2 linked regions of the Luteolibacter yonseiensis genome follow. The protein of the gene in region 1 binds, or shares a complex with, the protein of each later gene. Links are inferred from orthologs where the notes say so. Each region holds a gene or a part of one and is shown on either strand. Other genes may lie near its edges.

Region 1 (9,122 bases):
AGTAGGACGCGCAGCGGTCCGTCACGAGAAACAGCACGCGGTCCGGATAGCGATGCACGAGGCCCGGAACCGGCATGTGGGAATCCTCACCACACGGGTCCGCCATTTCTTCGGGAGCGGTCCAGCCTTCATCAATGCGCGGGATGATCTGCCTCCGGATCGGGCAGTTCGGATCATCGCGGTCGATGAGGTTGAAAAAGTGCGGCGTGATGGCCATCGCCAGCTTGGTCCCCGCCAGCAGGACGCCCGCGCGCTCCTCGTCGGTGAGATTCAGCCGGGCATCAAGATCCGCGAGAGAGTCCACGCGGTTTCTGAGCTGCCAGCGGTGGTCATGCCAGTTTTCCGTTGCCTCTTCCGACCAGTAGCCGGGCGCGTGGGAGATGAAGGCGGGATCGAGATCGGTGGGACGCATGGGATTGTAGGCCGCAGACACGGTGACAGTTTGATTTTGGACCGCATCCGCAAATCCGCAACCCATAATGTTACTTTTAAAATTTCTTATTTGGAGGCGCAGCGGCGGACCAGCTCGATGAGGCGGCCCGTGGACGCGGCCACTGTCGGGGCGAAGGGAAGCTTGTCATCCTTATCGTCGGCGGTCGGCATCGCGCGGGTGGCCACGCGGACCGCTGGCAAATCCATTTCAAAGAGCGTGCTGGCCAGATCCGTATCATCCCCCAGGCAAACCACTTCCGCACCGTAAACGGACCCCAGGCCTGAAACGAGCGCCAAGGGGGCGGCGGAAACATCACGTGATGTCAGCCACAACGATTCACCCGATCCCATCGCTTCCACACAGAGCACGGCATGGGGAGCACCGGCGGCTTTTATCACTTCGTGGAGTTTCGCGGCGGTTTCCAACACGGGGGATTCGCTGTCATTCACATGGGGAAGGAACAGGAAATGGATGGGGGAGAGAGGTTTGTCCCGGGCGGTCGCTTGCGCGGCGGCGAGGGTGGAGGCGAGTCCGGTGGCATTCGCTTCCGCTCCGCGCGACCCGGCACGGCTGTCGTAGGAGGTGAGCACCCATACCGGCGGCCGGTCGGATTTCTGGCCTTGGATCGTCACCTGGAGCAGCGGCCAATCCGCCGGGCCACGGTGTTTTTTCACGGTGTATCCCGTGTTCGAAGGGCCGAGCAGTCCTTCGATCATGGACGACGTCCGGGACAAGGCCGCCGCGGCGGTTTCGGACGACGTGTTCCGCTCGCCGATCACTTCCACGAATTTCTTCAGGTCATCCGCGATCAGTTCGGAAGAGACGGCTTTCACGAACCGTTCCTGTTCCACCTGCGCTTCTTTTTTTTCCCGGTGGAAATAATACCACAGCGCTCCGCCACCGGAGGCGAGCAACCACACGGGAAGCAGGACGAGAAAAAGGGTGACGGCGACGGGCCGTTTTTTCAACTCGCTCATCTCCTATTCCTTGTGGGCGCTGTCTTCGATCAGTGGAACGGCGGTCTCATCCTCCGAGTCCACCTCGACTTCGATCTCCTTGCGCAGCTTTTGGGAGATCCAAGGCCGCACCAGTCCATACAGCAGGAACATGCTGAAAAGCACCACCGGCATCACGTAACGGAACAACACCGTGGCGAAAACGAGCAGCATCGCGATGACGATGGCACCCAGGGTGCCGCGTGTCTTCCAATCCACCTTCTTGAAACTGGGGTAACGCACATCGCTGATCATCAGGAGGGAAAGCCCGAGCATCGCACCTGCCAAAACGTATTTCCACAAGCCGAGTTCGTGGTCGTTCTCGTGAAGATCGATGATCAGGAACGTCAGCGACGCGATGAACCCGGCCGCCATCGGAATCGGAAGGCCGCGGAAATCGGTCGAGGCACCGGGCTTTTTCGGCAGGGCGGCGAGGCAGTTGAATCTCGCGAGGCGCAGGGCTCCGCAGACCAGATAGATCAAGGCGATCGCCCAGCCGATGTTGCCCAGCGGATAAAGCACCGCGCGGGAGAGCAGCATGGCGGGAGCCATGCCGAAGGAAATGATGTCCGCCAGAGAGTCGAATTCCCGGCCGAACGGTGATTCCTGCCCACCCAGCCGTGCCAGCCGCCCGTCCAACAGGTCGAACAAACAGGAGCCGAAGATCAGCAGGATCGCATACTCATAATAGCGTTTTGAGATTTCGAAATATTGCTTGGCGGAAAGCAGTCCGTCTCCGGAGTTCTTCTGCACCTCGATGAGGCCGATGACGATCATCACGACGGCGAAAAATCCGCACGCCAGATTGAGTGCCGTCATCAGGTTCGGCAAAAAGTAGATTTTTGGTTCGTCAGGATCGCGTTCCCTCGGCATGCGGTAGTCTATTCCACGACTTGCCATCAGTAAACAGCGCAAAGTATGCAAGATTTCAACCGGTCCCGGATGAGGGTTATTTGCTTCCAGCGATCATTGTGGCAGGTTTATCTTCAAGAAGACCGACATGCCAACCCGTGCTTCAAAGATCGCCAGCTCGCTCAAGCAGATCGGGGACATCCATGTGAATGACGTGGACCTGCGCGGACTGCTGAACACCGACATCGAAGAACTGGAAATCTCGCGTTCCCTCCGCCGCCTTGGCCGGATCCGTGTGACGGACTGGGAGTTCAGCGACGTGTTGCCTGCGGTGAAGAAGGTGGCGAACCAGGAGGTTCATGTGATGGACTTCCTCAGGCGCACCGCCAATTACAAGGTGATGGACTGGGATTTCCGAGTGTCCGGCACGGAGGGCAGCCGGAAACCTGAGGAGGAAATCACCGATTCCCCTGAAATCCGGGCGCTGATCGTCCGATTGAAGGGTTTCCTGCAATATTTGGTGCTCCATCTCGTCGAGAAACCGGAACTCGCACGGATAAGGGTTTCCCCATTGCAACCACGCGGCCTGAGATTCAGGCTCGTTCTGGTGAAAAAAGATGTCTCGACGCTCATCGGCAGGGAGGGACAGACGGCTGCGGCCATCCGCGGCATGATGAAGGCCGCCGCCCGCAGCCACGGGGTCGACATCCTGCTGCAGATCCACTCGCATGAAGAAGAGGCGGATGACCGCTGATCCGGGATAGCGGGGTTGTTTTCAAACGAACCGTGGTTCACACTCCTCCCATGCAAGTCTCCGAACTGACGACCGATTCACCGATGGGGCAGATCATGGAAGCCCTGCCGGGGGCCAAGCGGGCGATCTTCGCCCGCTACCACCTGGGGGGGTGCCAGAGCTGCGCGTTCTCGAACGAGGAAACGCTGGCGGAACTCAGCGCCCGCTCGGAAATTCCGGCGGACGAGGTGCTGAAACATCTGCTCGCCAGCCATGTGCATGATTCCGAAATGCTGATGGAGCCAGCCGTGGCGAAGGAGGAGATTTCCACCCTGCGCCTCATCGACCTTCGCACCCGCGAGGAGCACGAGGCCGTCGTCATCGCGGGGTCCGAGTTCTTCACCCAGGAACTCCAGCAAAAGCTCTTCGCCGGGGATTCGGATGCCCGGATCCTGCTCTACGACCACAGTGGGAAGAATGTCCTGGATCAGGTGGCCTGGTTCCGGGGACACGGACTCAAGCAGACCTACGGGCTGCGTGGCGGCATCGATGCCTGGAGCAGGGAAGCGGACCCGTCCGTGCAGCGCTACCGGCTGGAAATGGACTGAGGCGGGAGAACGTCATTCCCACGTTTCAAAGTTCCATCTTGCATCCAACCGCCAGAATCCCGAACCTCCGCGCCTCTACCATGCAGCTCCTCGAATTCGAAAAACCGGCAGCCGATCTTGAACGCGAACTCGAGAAACTTCGTACGAAGTCCGCTTCGCAAAACATCGACATGTCCGCGGAGATCTCCATCATGGAGAACAAGCTCGCCGAGACGAAGGCGCAGATTTACAAAAACCTAACCCCGTGGCAGCGTGTCCAGATCGCCCGTCACACGAACCGTCCGTTCATGCTCGACTACGTTTCCCTCGCATTCACGGATTTTTGTGAACTCCACGGAGACCGCCACATTGGCGATGACGCATCCATGCCGGGTGGATTCGCCCGCATCGGCGGCCAGCGGGTGGTGGTCATCGGCCATCAGAAGGGGCGCGACACCAAGGAAAATCTCAAACGCAACTTCGGCAGCGCGCACCCTGAAGGCTACCGCAAGGCATTGCGCCTGATGAAGATCGCTGAAAAATTCGGCCTTCCGGTCATCACCATGATCGATACTCCCGGCGCCTTCCCGGGCATCGGCGCGGAGGAGCGGAACATCGCCGAAGCCATCGCGTTCAATCTCCGGGAAATGATGCTGCTGAAAGTCCCGGTCATCGCCATCGTCCTCGGTGAGGGCGGTTCCGGCGGTGCCCTCGGCATCGGCGTCGCCGATCGCGTCATCATGATGGAGAACGCGTACTACTCCGTCATCAGCCCGGAAGGATGCGCGGCCATTCTCTGGAAGCACCGCAAGCACGCTCCGGAAGCCGCGGAAGCCATGAAACTCGTTGCTCCGGACCTGAAGAAACTCGGCCTCATCGACGACGTGATCGACGAGCCCACCGGCGGCGCGCACAACGACCACCAGGCCACGGCGGAAGCCTTCCGCGACAAGGTCCTTTCCCACATCGCCGAGCTGTCCAAGCTGGGCACGGAGCAACTCCTCAACGAACGCTACGAGAAATTCCGCGCCTTCGGCGAGTGGCAGGGGAAAGAATGAGCCAAAGTTCCCCGTATCCCGCGCGCGATGTTGCAAAAAGCACGCCGCCAATTTTCCATTTTACCCAAAAAAATACCATATCATGTCGATCAAAGTAGGAGTCATCGGAGCAGGCGGAATGTTGCAATACCACGCCGCGGGTTTTCGCCAGGCAGGAGCTGAAATCGTGGCCGTCGCCGATCCCGCACCCGGTGCCGCCGCACGTGCCACGGAGAAGTGGGGCATCGCGAACGCTTACGAGTCCGTCGATGCCATGCTGGCCGAATGCGCGGAACTCGATGCCGTCAGCATTATCGTGCCGAACAAGTTCCACGCACCGCTCGCGCTCCAGTGTCTCAAGGCTGGAAAACACGTTTTCTGTGAAAAACCACCCGCCCTCAAGGCTGCGGAGGTCGAGGAAATGATCGCCGTCGCCGATTCGGTGGGCAAGAAGCTGATGTTCAACTTCAACAACCGCGCCCGCCCCGAGTCCCAGGCGATGAAGGGCTATTGCGACGACGGAACCGTCGGCTCGATCAACTCCGCCCAGGCGAAGTGGATCCGCCGCACCGGAATTCCGGGCTTCGGCGGTTGGTTCACCACCAAGGAACTCTCCGGCGGTGGCGCGGTCATCGACCTGCTCCACATGATCGATCTCGCCCTGTATTTCATGGGTTACCCCGAGCCCGCGCACGTGCTTGCGAACACCTTCGACACCTTCATCACCGACAGGGGATTCAAGGGTCCTTGGGGCATCCCCGACCGTGCCGATGGCACGAACAACGTCGAGGCCGCCGCCCACGGATTCGTCACCTTCAAGACCGGCCAGGTCCTCACGCTGCAGGTCTCCTGGGCGGAGATGGTCAAGCGCGAGGAAGTCTCCGTCGTCTTCCAAGGCACCAAGGCCGGTGGCAAGGTGGAGCGCCTTTTCGGTCGCGACGGTTTGGATGAAACCGCCATCGACACCTGCGAACTCTACGTCCAGGAAAACGGCAACAGCGTGAACCGCACCATCGTCACCCCGGCGTGTGAGGACATGGGCCGCAGCAATTCCGCCCGCAACTTCATCGAAGCGATCGAAGGCAAGGCCGCCGCGCTCAATACCCCGGACCAGGCGCACAAGCTGATGAAGATCATCGACGCGCTCTACGAGTCCGCCGCTTCCGGCAAGCCTGTCTCGATCTGATTCCTCACACCCAACCAAGAACCCAACTTCCTCATGACCCGCAAACTCCGCATGGGCATGGTCGGTGGTGGACGCGGTGCCTTCATCGGCGCCGTCCACCGCATGGCTGCGAACCTCGACGGGAAAATCGAACTCGTCGCCGGTTGCTTCTCGTCGAACGCCGAGAAATCCAAGCTCTCCGGCGAGGATTTTTTCCTCGACCCATCGCGGGTTTACACCTCTTACACGGAGATGGCGAAGACCGAAGGCGCGCTGCCGCTGGGCGAGCGCATCGACTTCGTCAGCATCGTCACCCGGAATGACCTGCATTTCCCGGTGGCGAAGGCCTTCCTCGAAGCGGGAATCCACATCGTCTGTGAAAAGCCGATGGCGTTTTCGCTCGCGGAAGCGAAGGAGTTGAAAAAGATCGTCGTCGAGTCCGGCCTCGTCTTCGCCCTCACGCACAACTACACGGGATACCCGATGGTCAAGGAAGCGCGGGCGATGGTGAAGGCAGGGAAGCTGGGCCGCATCCTGAAAATCGTCGCCGAGTATCCGCAGGGATACGCCGTCGGCGCGATCAAGCAGCAGGCGGACGGAGCGATTTCCAACTGGCGCATGGACCCGAGCGTGGCGGGTGTCTCGAACTGCATCGGTGACATCGGCTCCCATGCGGAGAACCTCGCCCGCTACATCACCGGTCTCGAACTCGAGGAAATCGCCGCGGATCTCAACACCTTCATCCCCGGCCGCACGCTGGATGACGACGGCAGCATGCTCGTCCGTTACGAAGGTGGCGCCCGCGGGGTTCTCTTCGCCTCGCAGATTTCCACGGGCGATGAGAACAACCTGAACATCCGCGTTTACGGTGAGGATGCGTCCATCGAGTGGCACCAGGAGCACCCGAACGAACTCATCGTGAAATTCGCCGACGCTCCCCGCCAGGTCTGGCGCCGGGGCAACAGCTACAACGGCCCGGAAGCCGCGAAATACACACGGCTTCCATTCGGCCATCCGGAAGCGTTCATCGAAGCCTTCGCGAACGTCTACCTTGCGGCCACGGAGGCGATTTCAGACCACCTCGCGGGCAATTATCCCCGCGCCGAGGGCTACGATTTCCCGGATGTCGATGATGGTGTGGAGGGTATGGCGTTCATCGAAGCCGCCGTCGCGTCCTCCAAGGAGAACGCCGCTTGGAAGCCCGTCCACGGAGCCTGAAACCGGGAGCGCGGAATTCATTCCGCGCGAAAGGCTTTGCGTGAGTCTCGGTAGCCCATAGGACCCATAGGACCTCGATTCGCGCGGAATGGACTGCCGCGCTCCAATGCTTACCTGCCCAAGCCTTTCACGATGGCGGTCACATTATGGCGCACCATTTCGTCGTAGCTTTTGACGCCGGTACCGTCCGCGATGAGCGGCTCTCCCAGCCGGATGCCGGTATCGTTCGTCAACGTTTGCAGGATCTTGGGATTCGACTCTTTCTCCGGGAAAATCGCCAAAACCTTTTCCTTCTTGAGAGTCGTGACCAGCGCCGCCAGTTCCTTGGGATCCGGCATTTGTTCCCTACTAAGGCCCTGCACCGGGTGGGCGGTGAAGCCGAAGTCCTTGCAAAAATAATTGAACGCCGCGTGCGCTGTCGCCAGATGCCGGCTGTCTCTGGGGATTTTTGAAATCTCGCGTCTCGTCCAGCGCTCCAGCTCATCGAGTTTTTTCCGGTAAGCTTCGGCATTCTTCCTGAACTCTTCCGCATGCTCCGGTGCAGCATCGGCAAGCGACCCGCTCACGATTCCCGTCGCCCGGCGGAACAGATCGATCGAGTGCCACCAGTGGGGGTCGGTTTCGTGTTCGTGGTCGTGATCATGCCCTTCGTGGTCGCAAGCTCCCTCCAACGCCGGCAAGGTCGAGCCCACCTCCACGAGCACCGCCTTGTTCGCGATGATGGCCTTCAACTTGGGCAGGTAGCCTTCCAATCCCATGCCCGCGACCAGATAAATCGTGGCGCCTTCTGCTTTTTTCAGATCGTCCGGTTTGGGCTCGAAGTGATGGGGATCGCCGTTCGGACCGATCAGATCCACCACCTCCACCGACCCGCCGCCCACTTGTCTGGCGATGTCTCCCAGCAGGGGATGCAGCACCGCGACCTTCAGTTCTCCCGCCTGCAATGGAAACAGGCCGAGCAGGATTGTGGCGAAAAAAACACGAAACATGGCCGGAACCTGCCGCGTATTTCGCGATTCGCAAGTAAATTGCGTTTACTTGAATATTGCCAGGACCGGCCGATGGTCGGATGCCTTGTTCCATTCCTCGTCGTCGATGATTTTCGCCGCGGGAAAATCCACGTCTTTTTTCAACGCGCGGGTGACCATGATGTAGTCGATGCGGGAATAAATGTCCTGGAATTCCCAGTAGTGGGTCCATGCCATCTGGCGGGAGTCCTTCGCGGGGATGGCGGTAAGATAGGTGGGGTCGCTGTAGTTCCCCGTGATGGTCTTGAGACTCGGACTGGCGCGGGTGTCGTTGAAATCGCCGTAAACGACGAGGCGGGCGTTTGGATTTTCCTTGAGGATGGAGTCCACATGGCGGCGCAGCAGGCGGGATTCGTGGAGGCGCATGGCTTCCTGGTCGCCTTGTTCGACATCGCGTTTGGATTTCAAATGCACGCCGAGAAAACGGTAGGATTTGCCGCGGACTTCGAGCGTGGCATCAAGGATGCCACGGTTGATCGCGAAGGTCTGCCCATCGAGCTGGTAGCTGGTTTCCGACGGCTTGGCGGTGGAAAGAATGGGAAACCTGGAAAGCAGGCCCAAGTGGCGCACGGGATCCGAACCGCCGGTGAAATGGGTGTGGGGAAGGTTCAGGCCCGCTGTCTTGAGACGTTCCTGAAGATCCGCGAGATCCGCCGCGGTGCCGACCTCACAGAGGCCGATGATGTCAGGCGAGTGGCGGACCAGCATCCGGACGACATCCTGCTTTTCCGATTCCGGTTTGGGCGCGCCCTTGATGGATTTCCGCTCCACGTAGCGGTCCATGGTCAGCCAGTTCTGGACGTTATAGGTGACGAAACGGAGACCGGTGTTACTTGGTGTCGCAGGTGCGGAGGATTCCGCATGTCCGGTTTTCGCAGATCGGGAATTCTCCGGCAGGCCTGCCTGCGCCGCGAGTGGCTGCGGCGGGGGAGGGGATCCGGTTGCCTCCGAGGAAGTCGGAAGTTCCGCAGCAGGAGTATTCCAATCCGGAGTCTTGCTCTTCTCGCAAGCGGTGCAGAAAAGAACCGCCGCAGCAAAAACAGCCCCAAGGATTCTTGGGGCTCGTATCGATGT
Region 2 (9,133 bases), on another replicon or contig:
TCCGCCTCATCCGCGCAGACACCGGAGACCACCTCGATCCCTGCGGCGGTCAGAAGTTCGTCCGCACGTCCGGCGTGATCCGGGTTGCGGTCCACACAGGCGTAAACCACCCGTTTCACTCCAGCCTCGATGAGGCCCTGGGTGCAGGGAGGAGTGCGGCCATGGGTGGAACAAGGCTCAAGCGTGACGTAGATGGTGGAACCACGGACGTCCTTGCCACGGGCATCCGCAAGGGCCTCGCGCTCGGAGTGGGGCTCCCCTGCCTTGCGGTGCCAGCCTTTGCCCAACACCACGCCATCCTTCACGATCACCGCGCCCACCGGGGGATTCGGCGCGGTCCGGCCGATCCCTTTCCGGGCTTCGTCCAGCGCCGCCCGCATCCGGAGCACGTCATCACTCATGCCAGCGGACTGTTGGAGTTGCCGATCCATTCGAGCTGGAGAGGTTGGTCGGTGCGCACCGGAAAGTCCTGTTTGGCACCGGCGAATTCGATGCCGGCTTCGGAAAAGCGCTTCTCCAGCATGAAACGGATGTCACTGGCCACGACGTCGCCATTCGTCTTGTCGTTGAACTCCGTCCAGTAGAAGGCGGTGAAGACATAGGCGTTGTCCGTAATGTCCTCGAAGGTGATGACCGGCGCGGGCTCTTTCAGGATCAATCCATGACGCTCCACGCATTCCTTGATAATGGTGCTGACCGTCTGCGGGGAGGATCCGTGCGCGACCCGCACCGAAAGCGTGCGCCGCACCCGCCGGTTGGACAGCGTCAGGTTCGTGATCCGGTTTTCGAGGAAAAACGAATTCGGCACCAGCGTCTCCTTGCCGTCGCCACCGCGCAGGACGGAGGAACGGGTGTTGATTTCCGAGACGGTTCCGGACAGCCCGCCCACGTCCACGATGTCGCCCACGCGGATCTTGCGCTCGAAAAGCACGATGATGCCGCAGATGAAATTCTTGATGAGGGTCTGCGAACCGAAACCAAGACCGATGGCGAGCGCGCCCCCGAAGAAGGCGAAGATGGTGATCGGGATTTTCAGCAGCGAAAGCGTGCCGATCGCCAGGAAGACGGCGGCCACGATCATCGCCCAGTTCCTCAACGTCTTCGCCTGCGCTTCCGCGATGTGGCCACGGCGGGTGATGGTGCCCTGGATCCGGTTCGCGATCCTTGCGAGGATGGCGTAACCGATGGTGAAAAAGAACAGCGCCCGCAGCAACCCGCCCAGCGTGACCGGCACCTTGGTGGTGATGACCTGCCCCTGGACCTCCACCTTTTCCTCCGAACTCGTGACCTCGAAGGACCAGATCCGCAGCAACAGATCCCAGGCCTCGGTGGCGGATTCGGTGAGCTGCTGGTTGATCGTCTTCTTATCCCTCGGTGTGAAATCCACGATCCACCGTTCCAGAAGTTTCAAGTGGCTTCCGACGGAACGGGAAATCCGCTGGAAGACCGCGAGCTTCTCCGCCTTGCCCTTCCTTTGCTCGGCCATCAAGGGAGCTTTCGGGTCGGACGGATCGGTCGAGGCGTAGCGCGAATCCAGCCTGCTCAGATCCGCATTGATGCCGGAAATCTCGTTCTCGATGAAAACCTGCCAAGCATTGAGGCGGTCCCGCAGATCACGCAATGCGAGCAGTGATTTCGTGCGGGAGTCCGGCTTGGCGGCGTCATACCAGGACTTCCGCTCCTGATAGGAGCTGAGGATCATGGCTTCCAACTGGCGGAGGTTTTCAAACGCCTCGGCCACGGCTTCAAGGGTGTCCACCCGCTCGTTCGCGAGATCCATCCGGAATTTCGCGAGGTCGAGGCCCTCCGGCGCTTTCCCCTCCGGAGCGGAGGCAAGCAGGGCATCAAGCGCCGATTGTTCCTGCTTGCGCGCCGTGGTGGCGGATTTCTGGCGCTTCTGGACCGCGTCGAGTTCCTTGGTGAGCGCCGCTTTTCTCTCGGAGCTGGCGGATTCGATCTTCGCCAGATCTTCCTTGCCGAACCGGGTGCTTGAGCGGGCGATCTTGATTTTCCGGTCCAGCAGCGCGAGCTCGGCCCTGGTGCTTTCTATCTGGTAGCCGAGAATTTCGCAGCTGGTCTGGATCAAACCGACACGCACCGCGAACTGCCGGGCCTTGGCCTGCGAGGCGTCCCGCCTCCACTTCACGGCATCATCCCCATCGACCGGCAGCTTGTTCGCGGCCTCCTCGTTCGCCCGCGTTTCCACCAGCAACGGGGCGAGAGCACGCTGGAAGACGACCATCGACGACTCATGGGACGAAAGCTTGCCGCGCATGGCATCCTGCTCGTTCCGCAGTTCGTCGAGCATGAGGATCGAGTAGGGAGGAAGCTCCTTGAAGCCTACCCAGGCATCCGTCTCCTTGCGGGTGGCCTCCAGAGCCTTGCTTTCGGAAACCGCCACATCCAGCGACTTGAGATACCTGTCGATGTTCTGGACCGTCTGCTCCGCCTCATTCCGGCGCTCTTCCAGATCCTGGGGCGTGATGCCGGCGGGCAGCGAAGCCGCCGCCGCGGGATCATCGAACCGGGCGATGGACTCGGCCCCTTCCTTTCTCCACTGCTGGAGGCGGGCCAGACGGTCATCCGGTTTTTCCCCGGAGGGTGTGGACTTCTGGTCCCCCATGCTTTCCAACACCTTTTTCAGCCCCGGCGCATCGGCGGGAGATTCGTTGGAAAAAGCGAGCACGGCCGCGAGCAGGCAGGCCAGCTTCAGCTTGAAGGAAGTTTTTTGAAACAACATGGCTCCGGGTTCCTTGCTCACACGTCGCCGCGGTCGTCCTTTTCCAGTTGGATCCGGTCCGCCAGATTGCGGGCCTTCACGCTGTTGCGTTTCGCCCAGCGTTCGACGGCCATCTGGCGCTTCTCGGAGCGTTTCTTGAGCGCGGCGATCTCGTTTTCGAGATTGAGGAAATTTTCATAACGCCCGGCGTCGAGCGTACCCGCCTCCACGGCGGCGCGGATGGCACATTTCGCGTCCTTGCGGTGGCTGCAGTCCGAGAACTTGCAATCCGCGGCGAGCGCGGTGACATCCGCGAAACTGTCGCGCAGCGTGCTCTCATCCGTCCACATCTGGATTTCGCGCATGCCCGGGTTGTCAATGAGCATGCCGCCGTTCCGCAGCGGGACGAGCTCGCGGGAGGTGGTGGTGTGGCGGCCTTTGCCGGTGATCTCGTTCACCTCGCCGGTCCACTGCCAGTCGTCACCATAGAGCTGGTTCACCAGGGTGGACTTTCCAACCCCGCTGGAGCCCACGATGCACATGGTGGTCCCCTTCTTGATGTATTTCTTGAGCACCTTGAGCCCCTGCCCGCTCACCGCGCTGGTGACGTGCACGCTGGCACCGTCCCACAGGGCCGCGATCTCCGCCGCCGCGGCCTGGCTTTGCTCGATGGGAAGGAGGTCGGACTTGTTCACCAGAACCAGTGCCTTCGCACCGCTGCGGCCGATGAGCATGAAATAGCGCTCCATGCGGCGGATGTTGAAGTCCGCCCCCGCGTCCGTGACAACGGTGACGATGTCGATGTTCGCCCCGATAACCTGCGCCTGGCTGCTGTTGCCCGGCATCTTCCGCGAGAAACACGTCCGTCTCGGCAGCATCGCCCGGATGACCGACGGATGGTTTTCATCGCCGAGCTCGATCATCACCCAGTCGCCCACGGCAGGCAGATCCGCGTCGCAGGCGGCCTCATGCCAGACCCGGCCGCAGAGCACGACGTCGATTTCGTCGCCCCCCTTGATGAACGCGCCGTAGTTGATGACCGTCTCGCGGATCAGCCGCGCGGGGATCCAGCCCTTTCCCGCGAAGGCCGCGTGGGCTTTTTCCAAATCGTCGTTCCATCCAAGTTCTTTCAAGGTCATCCGCGCCCAATCTAGCGCAAGACGGGCGGCTGTCGATTCCTGCGTTCATAAGTGATTCCAGAACGGTGTCATCGGACCGGTTCCGCCTCCGGCGCCCGGAAGCCACCCCGGCTCGAAAAGAAAAATTCCGGTTTGTCCGCCTTCCAGGCCCCCGACCCACCGGGGAAATCCGCCATTTTCCGGCAGAGAACTTTCAAAAGGGGGTTGTCGTGGGGGAACGCCGTCGCTAGCGTGTCGGTCGCGAGCGGTCCGACACGACGCCTCCCGATCTCCAGCAACTTTCAAATTTTATGGGTATTTTCAGCAAACCCCGCCTGCGCAGCCTCGACCGACGTGAAGACATGCCCGAAGGACTTTGGGTGAAATGTCCGGACTGCGGCGCGCTGATCCATACGCTCGAACTCAAGCAGAACCTCCACGTCTGTGTGCATTGCAGCCACCATTTCCTCATCGATTCACGCGAGCGCATCGCGATGCTGGCGGACGAGGGATCGTTCGAGGAAACGGAAGCGGGCCTCGTTTCCGCCAATCCGCTGGGCTTCGCCGGTTACGAAGCGAAGACCGCGGCACTGCGGGAAAAGACCGGTCTGGACGATGCGGTGATCTCCGGCCGTCTCACGATCGACGGCCAGAAGGCGATGATCGCGGTGATGGATTTCAAATTCTTCGCCGGATCGATGGGCTCCGTCGTCGGCGAGAAAATCACCCGCGCCATCGAGACCGCCATCGCGGAAAAACGCGGTGTCATCATCGTCTCGGCCTCCTCCGGCGCACGCATGCAGGAGGGCATGCTTTCCCTGATGCAGATGGCGAAGACCTGCGGCGCGCTGGCCCGCCTGTCCGAAGCGAAGCTGCCTTACATCTCGCTGCTGACCCATCCGACCACCGGCGGTGTGACCGCCTCCTTCGCCACCATCGGCGACATCAACCTGGCCGAGCCGAAGTGCATGATCGGTTTCGCCGGCCCGCGCGTGGTCAAGGAAACGACCCACCAGAACCTGCCGCCCGGTTTCCAAACGGCGGAGTTCATGTTGGAGCACGGCCTCATCGACGCCATCGTGCCGCGGACGAAACTGCGGGAGCGGCTTGGCAGCCTGCTGGCGTACATGATGCCGCAGTGAGAAATTCGGGGAGCCGTGGCGTCACCTCGCTTTGGATCGCAGCAAGACGGCTGGGAACAAATTACCATCATCCGGGAGATCACCCCTCCCCCGGCGGAGTCACCACCACGACCCGCTCGACCCCGCGCTTTGAAAACTCCTCCCAGTAACGCTTCTCCCAAGCGACGGTGCGGGCGCGGCGTTCTTCCTCGCTGAGTTTTTCCCAGACATCGAAGCCGATGGCGCGGGCGAGATCCCGGTCCGAAAGGCGCACGGCGAGTTCGTCCCAAAAACTTTCGTTACGGAACTCCTCGTAGCACTCGTGATAGAACAGGCCTTCCTCCTTGTCCGCCTTGACGCGGAAGCGCTGGGTTTCCTCGTCGAATTCGATCCAATCGCCCAAGCCGGAATGGCCCGCTTTCTCGAGGATCTTGCTTTCAAGATTCTCGAATGCTGTGACCTGGTCGTTCGCGGATTCCTTCTGGTTCCATGACGCGACGTTCGCCGCGAGGCTGACCATTTCCACAAGTGTGGCGAGTTCCTGATCTGAGAGGCGCAAATGCATTCGTGCGGGGAGACAACCACCGGGCGGGGTTGGCCGCAAGCCCGCATGAGCGGAATGGAAAATATGAAAGGAACGGGAATGATCGGAAGCCCGCGGATCTTTCGCTTGATCTTGGCAAAATCCTCCGGCAGCTTGCGCACCTGCCGTGCACGAGTAGCTCAGCGGTAGAGCGGTCCGCTTACACCGGATTGGTCGGCGGTTCGATCCCGTCCTCGTGTACCATTTTCCTCCATGTGGAGGGCTTTCAGAAGCGCCAGACCTCGTGCGTTTCTCCTTTTTGCCAAATCCCCGAGGATTCCTCGATCACGCCATGGCTGAGCCAGCCATCATTCCACTCGACCCAGTGGGATCGACCCGGCGGCATGAACGACCCGGTGTTGATGATGCGGCGGCCGTTCCTCAACCAGCTTCCCCGGTGATGGAAGTGGCCGATGACGAGCATCTCCGCATTCGGAAAATAATTGGCGCAGAATTTGTCCCCCTCCGTCCCCTGGGTGAGCCAGGACTCGATCATTTTCACCGCCCGCATGGGAGGGAACACCGCATCCATGGCACGGAGGATGAACTTGCGTCCGCTCGGGTATTCCACCGAACGCAGTTCGCTGGCCACGGCACGGGCGACCTCCAGGCGTTGACCGATGTCTTCATGCGCATGGGGAAACCGGTCCCATAGCTCCTTCACGCGCCCGTTGTTGACGAGGATCTCGCGTTTCCACGGTGAGCCGTCGAAGAGCAGCGCGTCACCATGGGTGACGATGATCCTGCCGCCCGCCAGTTCCACCCAGCCGGGACCGGTCCAACCGGGATCGTGATTGCCGGGGAGGAAAACCGCTTCGGCACCTTCCTCGCGGCATAGTTCCTTCAGCTCCGCGAGCATGGCGGACGAATGTTGGAAATAAACACGGGCGAGTTCCTGCCAGGTGTCGCCATTGAAAATGACGGTCCCTGCTCCGGCGATGAGCGGTCGCAGGGTGGAAACCTCACGGATGCGCGAGACCTTGTGGCCGAGATGGAGATCTGAGAGAACCCGGACGGGTTCATTCATGGGCCACCCGGCGCTGGCGCACCGCCTCGAAGACGCAGACACCGGTAGCGACGGAGACGTTCAGGCACTCGACCTTTCCCGCCATCGGAATGGAGGCGAGAAAATCACAATTTTCCTCGGTCAGGCGGCGCATGCCTTTTTCCTCCGCTCCCAGCACGATGGCGAGCGGACCCTTCAGATCGAGATCGTAGATGGACTTCGCGGTCGCATGGTCCGACGTGCCGACGAGCCAGAGACCGGCGGCCTTCAGCTTTTCCATGGTGCGGGCGAGATTGGTGACTTGCGCGAAGGGCACGTGATCCGCCGCCCCGACGGACACACGCCGCACGGTCTCGGTGATGCCGACCGCCTTGTCCTTTGGCGCGACCACGGCGTGCACGCCGGCGGCGTCCGCGGTGCGGAGGATGGCTCCGAGGTTGTGCGGGTCCTGCACACAGTCGAGGATGAGAATGAAAGGCTCCTTCTGCTCCGCGACGATCGCCATCAGGTCATCCTCATCCAGCGATGGCGTGATGGTTTCCACCGTCTGGACGTGGCGGTTTTCGCGGGCTTGTTTGTTATTTCCGCCGTGAGGCGCGGAGAAACGCGGTTTCATGGAGGAAATCCTGAAACAGTCCGGACCACGGAGTCGAGCGCGATGACATCTGAAGAGAGATGCCGGCATCAAATGAGGAATCTCTTTTTCAAAAATCGCTTGTCATTTTCGAGTTTTCAGTATTTATTGAAAACCGTGAACGCGGAAGCCGCCAAACTGAAACAGGCCAAGGACGAATTCGTCTCCCAATGGGGCGCGCTTGGCACGCAGTGGGGCATCAACCGCACGATGGCCCAGATTCACGCGCTCCTCATGACCTCGCCTGTCGCGATGACCACCGACGAGGTGATGGACGAACTGCAGATCAGCCGCGGAAACGCCCACACGAATCTCAAGGAACTCGTCGCCTGGGGCCTGCTCCGGGTGGTGGTGAAAAAGGGCGAACGCCGGGAATACTTCGAAGCGGAGAAGGACGTGTGGACCATGTTCACCATCATCGCCCGGGAGCGGAAACGCCGGGAGATCGACCCCGCGCTGGCCATTGTTCACAAATGCGCGGAGGAGACCCGCGATATTTCCACGACGGAAGGTAAGGCTTTCTTCGCGCAAATGCGCGCGCTGGAGGAATTCGTCAGTTTCGCTTCGAAAATGTCCGACCGCGTCGCATCCATGAAACACGGAATCGCCGTGCAACTCGCGACCAAGATTCTCGGCTAAAAAAATTTCCCGTTTGTTTTCATATTTTACTGAAAACTCGGAATTAACAAAAACAAAGAAAGATAAAAACATGAACGCCACAGTCATCACCTATGGAATTTATCTCACCATCGCCTTTCCGCTGACCATCTGGGTCGCACGCAACCTTTTCCGGAACGGCCGGATCTTCCTGGTCGATTGTTTTCATGGGAACGAATCCCTGGCCGACAGCGTGAACCAGCTTCTGGTGATGGGATTCTACCTCGTCAACTTCGGCTTCGTCGCGCTCTACCTCAAGATCGCCAATGAAGTGTTGGAGGTGCGCGGCATCTTCGAAGCGCTGAGCGGCAAGCTGGGGGTCGTGCTGCTGGTCCTCGGCGTCATGCACTTCTTCAACCTCTACGTCTTCACGAAAATGCGGAAACGCGCCACGTGGGACCAAGCACCGCCTCCGCTGCCACCCACCGGCCACATCGCCAACAAAGCCTGACATGAAGACACTCACCATCTTCTACGATCCCCGCTGCGGGTTATGCGCGAAATTCCGCATCTGGCTCGAAGCCCAGCCGAAACAGGTGGCCGTCGAGTTTCTCGGCTACGACACACCGGAGGCGGCCCGGCGGTTTCCCGGGCTGCGGGAAATCGGCGCGGATCGTGAGGTGGTGGTCCTCGCCGACGATGGCAGTTGGTGGCAGGGCAGCGCCGCCTGGCTGACCTGCCTGTGGACCACGGTGCGCTACCGCCACTGGGCGTTTCACCTGGCGGACCCGGTATTCCAGCCATTCGTCAAAAAAGCGGTGCATCTGCTCTCGGAAAACCGCCTGACCCTTTCCCGCCTGCTGAAACTCCGCACCGACGCGGATGTCGCCGCCGCGTTTCCCACCAGTCCCGATCCCGCCTGCGCGGACGGCACCTGCAAACTCTGACTCTTTTTTCCCATGAACCCAGTCATCGTCATTTTCGGAGCCAATGGATTCCTCGGCCGGTATCTCAGCCGCCACTTCGCAAGGAGTGGCAAGGAGGTGGTCGCCGTCGCCTGCGATCGTGAAGGATGGAGCGGTGATGGAATGTTCCTCGAATGGGACGGTAAAACCATCGGTCCATGGGCGCTCGCGCTCGAAGGAGCGGAGGCCGTCATCAACCTGGCGGGCCATAGTGTGAACTGCCGCTACACGCAGAAAAACCGCGGGCTCATCAAACAATCGCGGGTGGATGCCACACTCGTCATCGGCCAGGCGATCGCCGGTTGCAAAACACCGCCGAAGACCTGGTTGAATGCCAGCACCGCGACGTGGTACCGCCACGCCGAGGACAAACCGCAGGACGACTGGCTC

Evidence for each region.
Region 2: the proteins of JIN84_RS21190 (region 1) and accD are in contact, whole or in part, in a solved structure (PDB 8UXZ), measured with the Escherichia coli proteins. The link is inferred for Luteolibacter yonseiensis from one-to-one orthologs.

The regions. Positions count from the first base shown.
Region 1 is NZ_JAENIK010000013.1:178,786-187,907, reverse strand. Bases 2,850-5,679 are described here. They hold JIN84_RS21190 (acetyl-CoA carboxylase carboxyltransferase subunit alpha), read left to right. Parts: upstream 2,850-3,701; coding sequence 3,702-4,658; downstream 4,659-5,679. Other genes in these bases: JIN84_RS21185 (Gfo/Idh/MocA family protein), read left to right, coding at 4,741-5,679; JIN84_RS21195 (rhodanese-like domain-containing protein), read left to right, coding at 3,085-3,621; JIN84_RS21200 (KH domain-containing protein), read left to right, coding at 2,850-3,034. Also shown: JIN84_RS21215 (KamA family radical SAM protein), read right to left, coding at 1-412; JIN84_RS21210 (zinc-binding metallopeptidase family protein), read right to left, coding at 499-1,410; pssA (CDP-diacylglycerol--serine O-phosphatidyltransferase), read right to left, coding at 1,414-2,301; more of JIN84_RS21200, read left to right, coding at 2,429-2,849; more of JIN84_RS21185, read left to right, coding at 5,680-5,823; JIN84_RS21180 (Gfo/Idh/MocA family protein), read left to right, coding at 5,857-7,020; JIN84_RS21175 (metal ABC transporter substrate-binding protein), read right to left, coding at 7,131-8,009; JIN84_RS21170 (endonuclease/exonuclease/phosphatase family protein), read right to left, coding at 8,055-9,122. UniProt on the Escherichia coli protein: Component of the acetyl coenzyme A carboxylase (ACC) complex. First, biotin carboxylase catalyzes the carboxylation of biotin on its carrier protein (BCCP) and then the CO(2) group is transferred by the carboxyltransferase to acetyl-CoA to form malonyl-CoA.
Region 2 is NZ_JAENIK010000011.1:130,041-139,173, reverse strand. The notes cover bases 3,223-6,063. They hold accD (acetyl-CoA carboxylase, carboxyltransferase subunit beta), read left to right. Parts: upstream 3,223-4,148; coding sequence 4,149-4,979; downstream 4,980-6,063. Other genes in these bases: JIN84_RS10290 (metallophosphoesterase family protein), read right to left, coding at 5,768-6,063; JIN84_RS10300 (hypothetical protein), read right to left, coding at 5,059-5,523; rsgA (ribosome small subunit-dependent GTPase A), read right to left, coding at 3,223-3,858. In the rest of the region: bifunctional diaminohydroxyphosphoribosylaminopyrimidine deaminase/5-amino-6-(5-phosphoribosylamino)uracil reductase RibD, read right to left, coding at 1-401; JIN84_RS10315 (mechanosensitive ion channel family protein), read right to left, coding at 398-2,740; more of rsgA, read right to left, coding at 2,758-3,222; more of JIN84_RS10290, read right to left, coding at 6,064-6,568; 23S rRNA (guanosine(2251)-2'-O)-methyltransferase RlmB, read right to left, coding at 6,561-7,163; JIN84_RS10280 (GbsR/MarR family transcriptional regulator), read left to right, coding at 7,299-7,820; JIN84_RS10275 (hypothetical protein), read left to right, coding at 7,891-8,289; JIN84_RS10270 (thiol-disulfide oxidoreductase DCC family protein), read left to right, coding at 8,291-8,725; JIN84_RS10265 (epimerase), read left to right, coding at 8,738-9,133.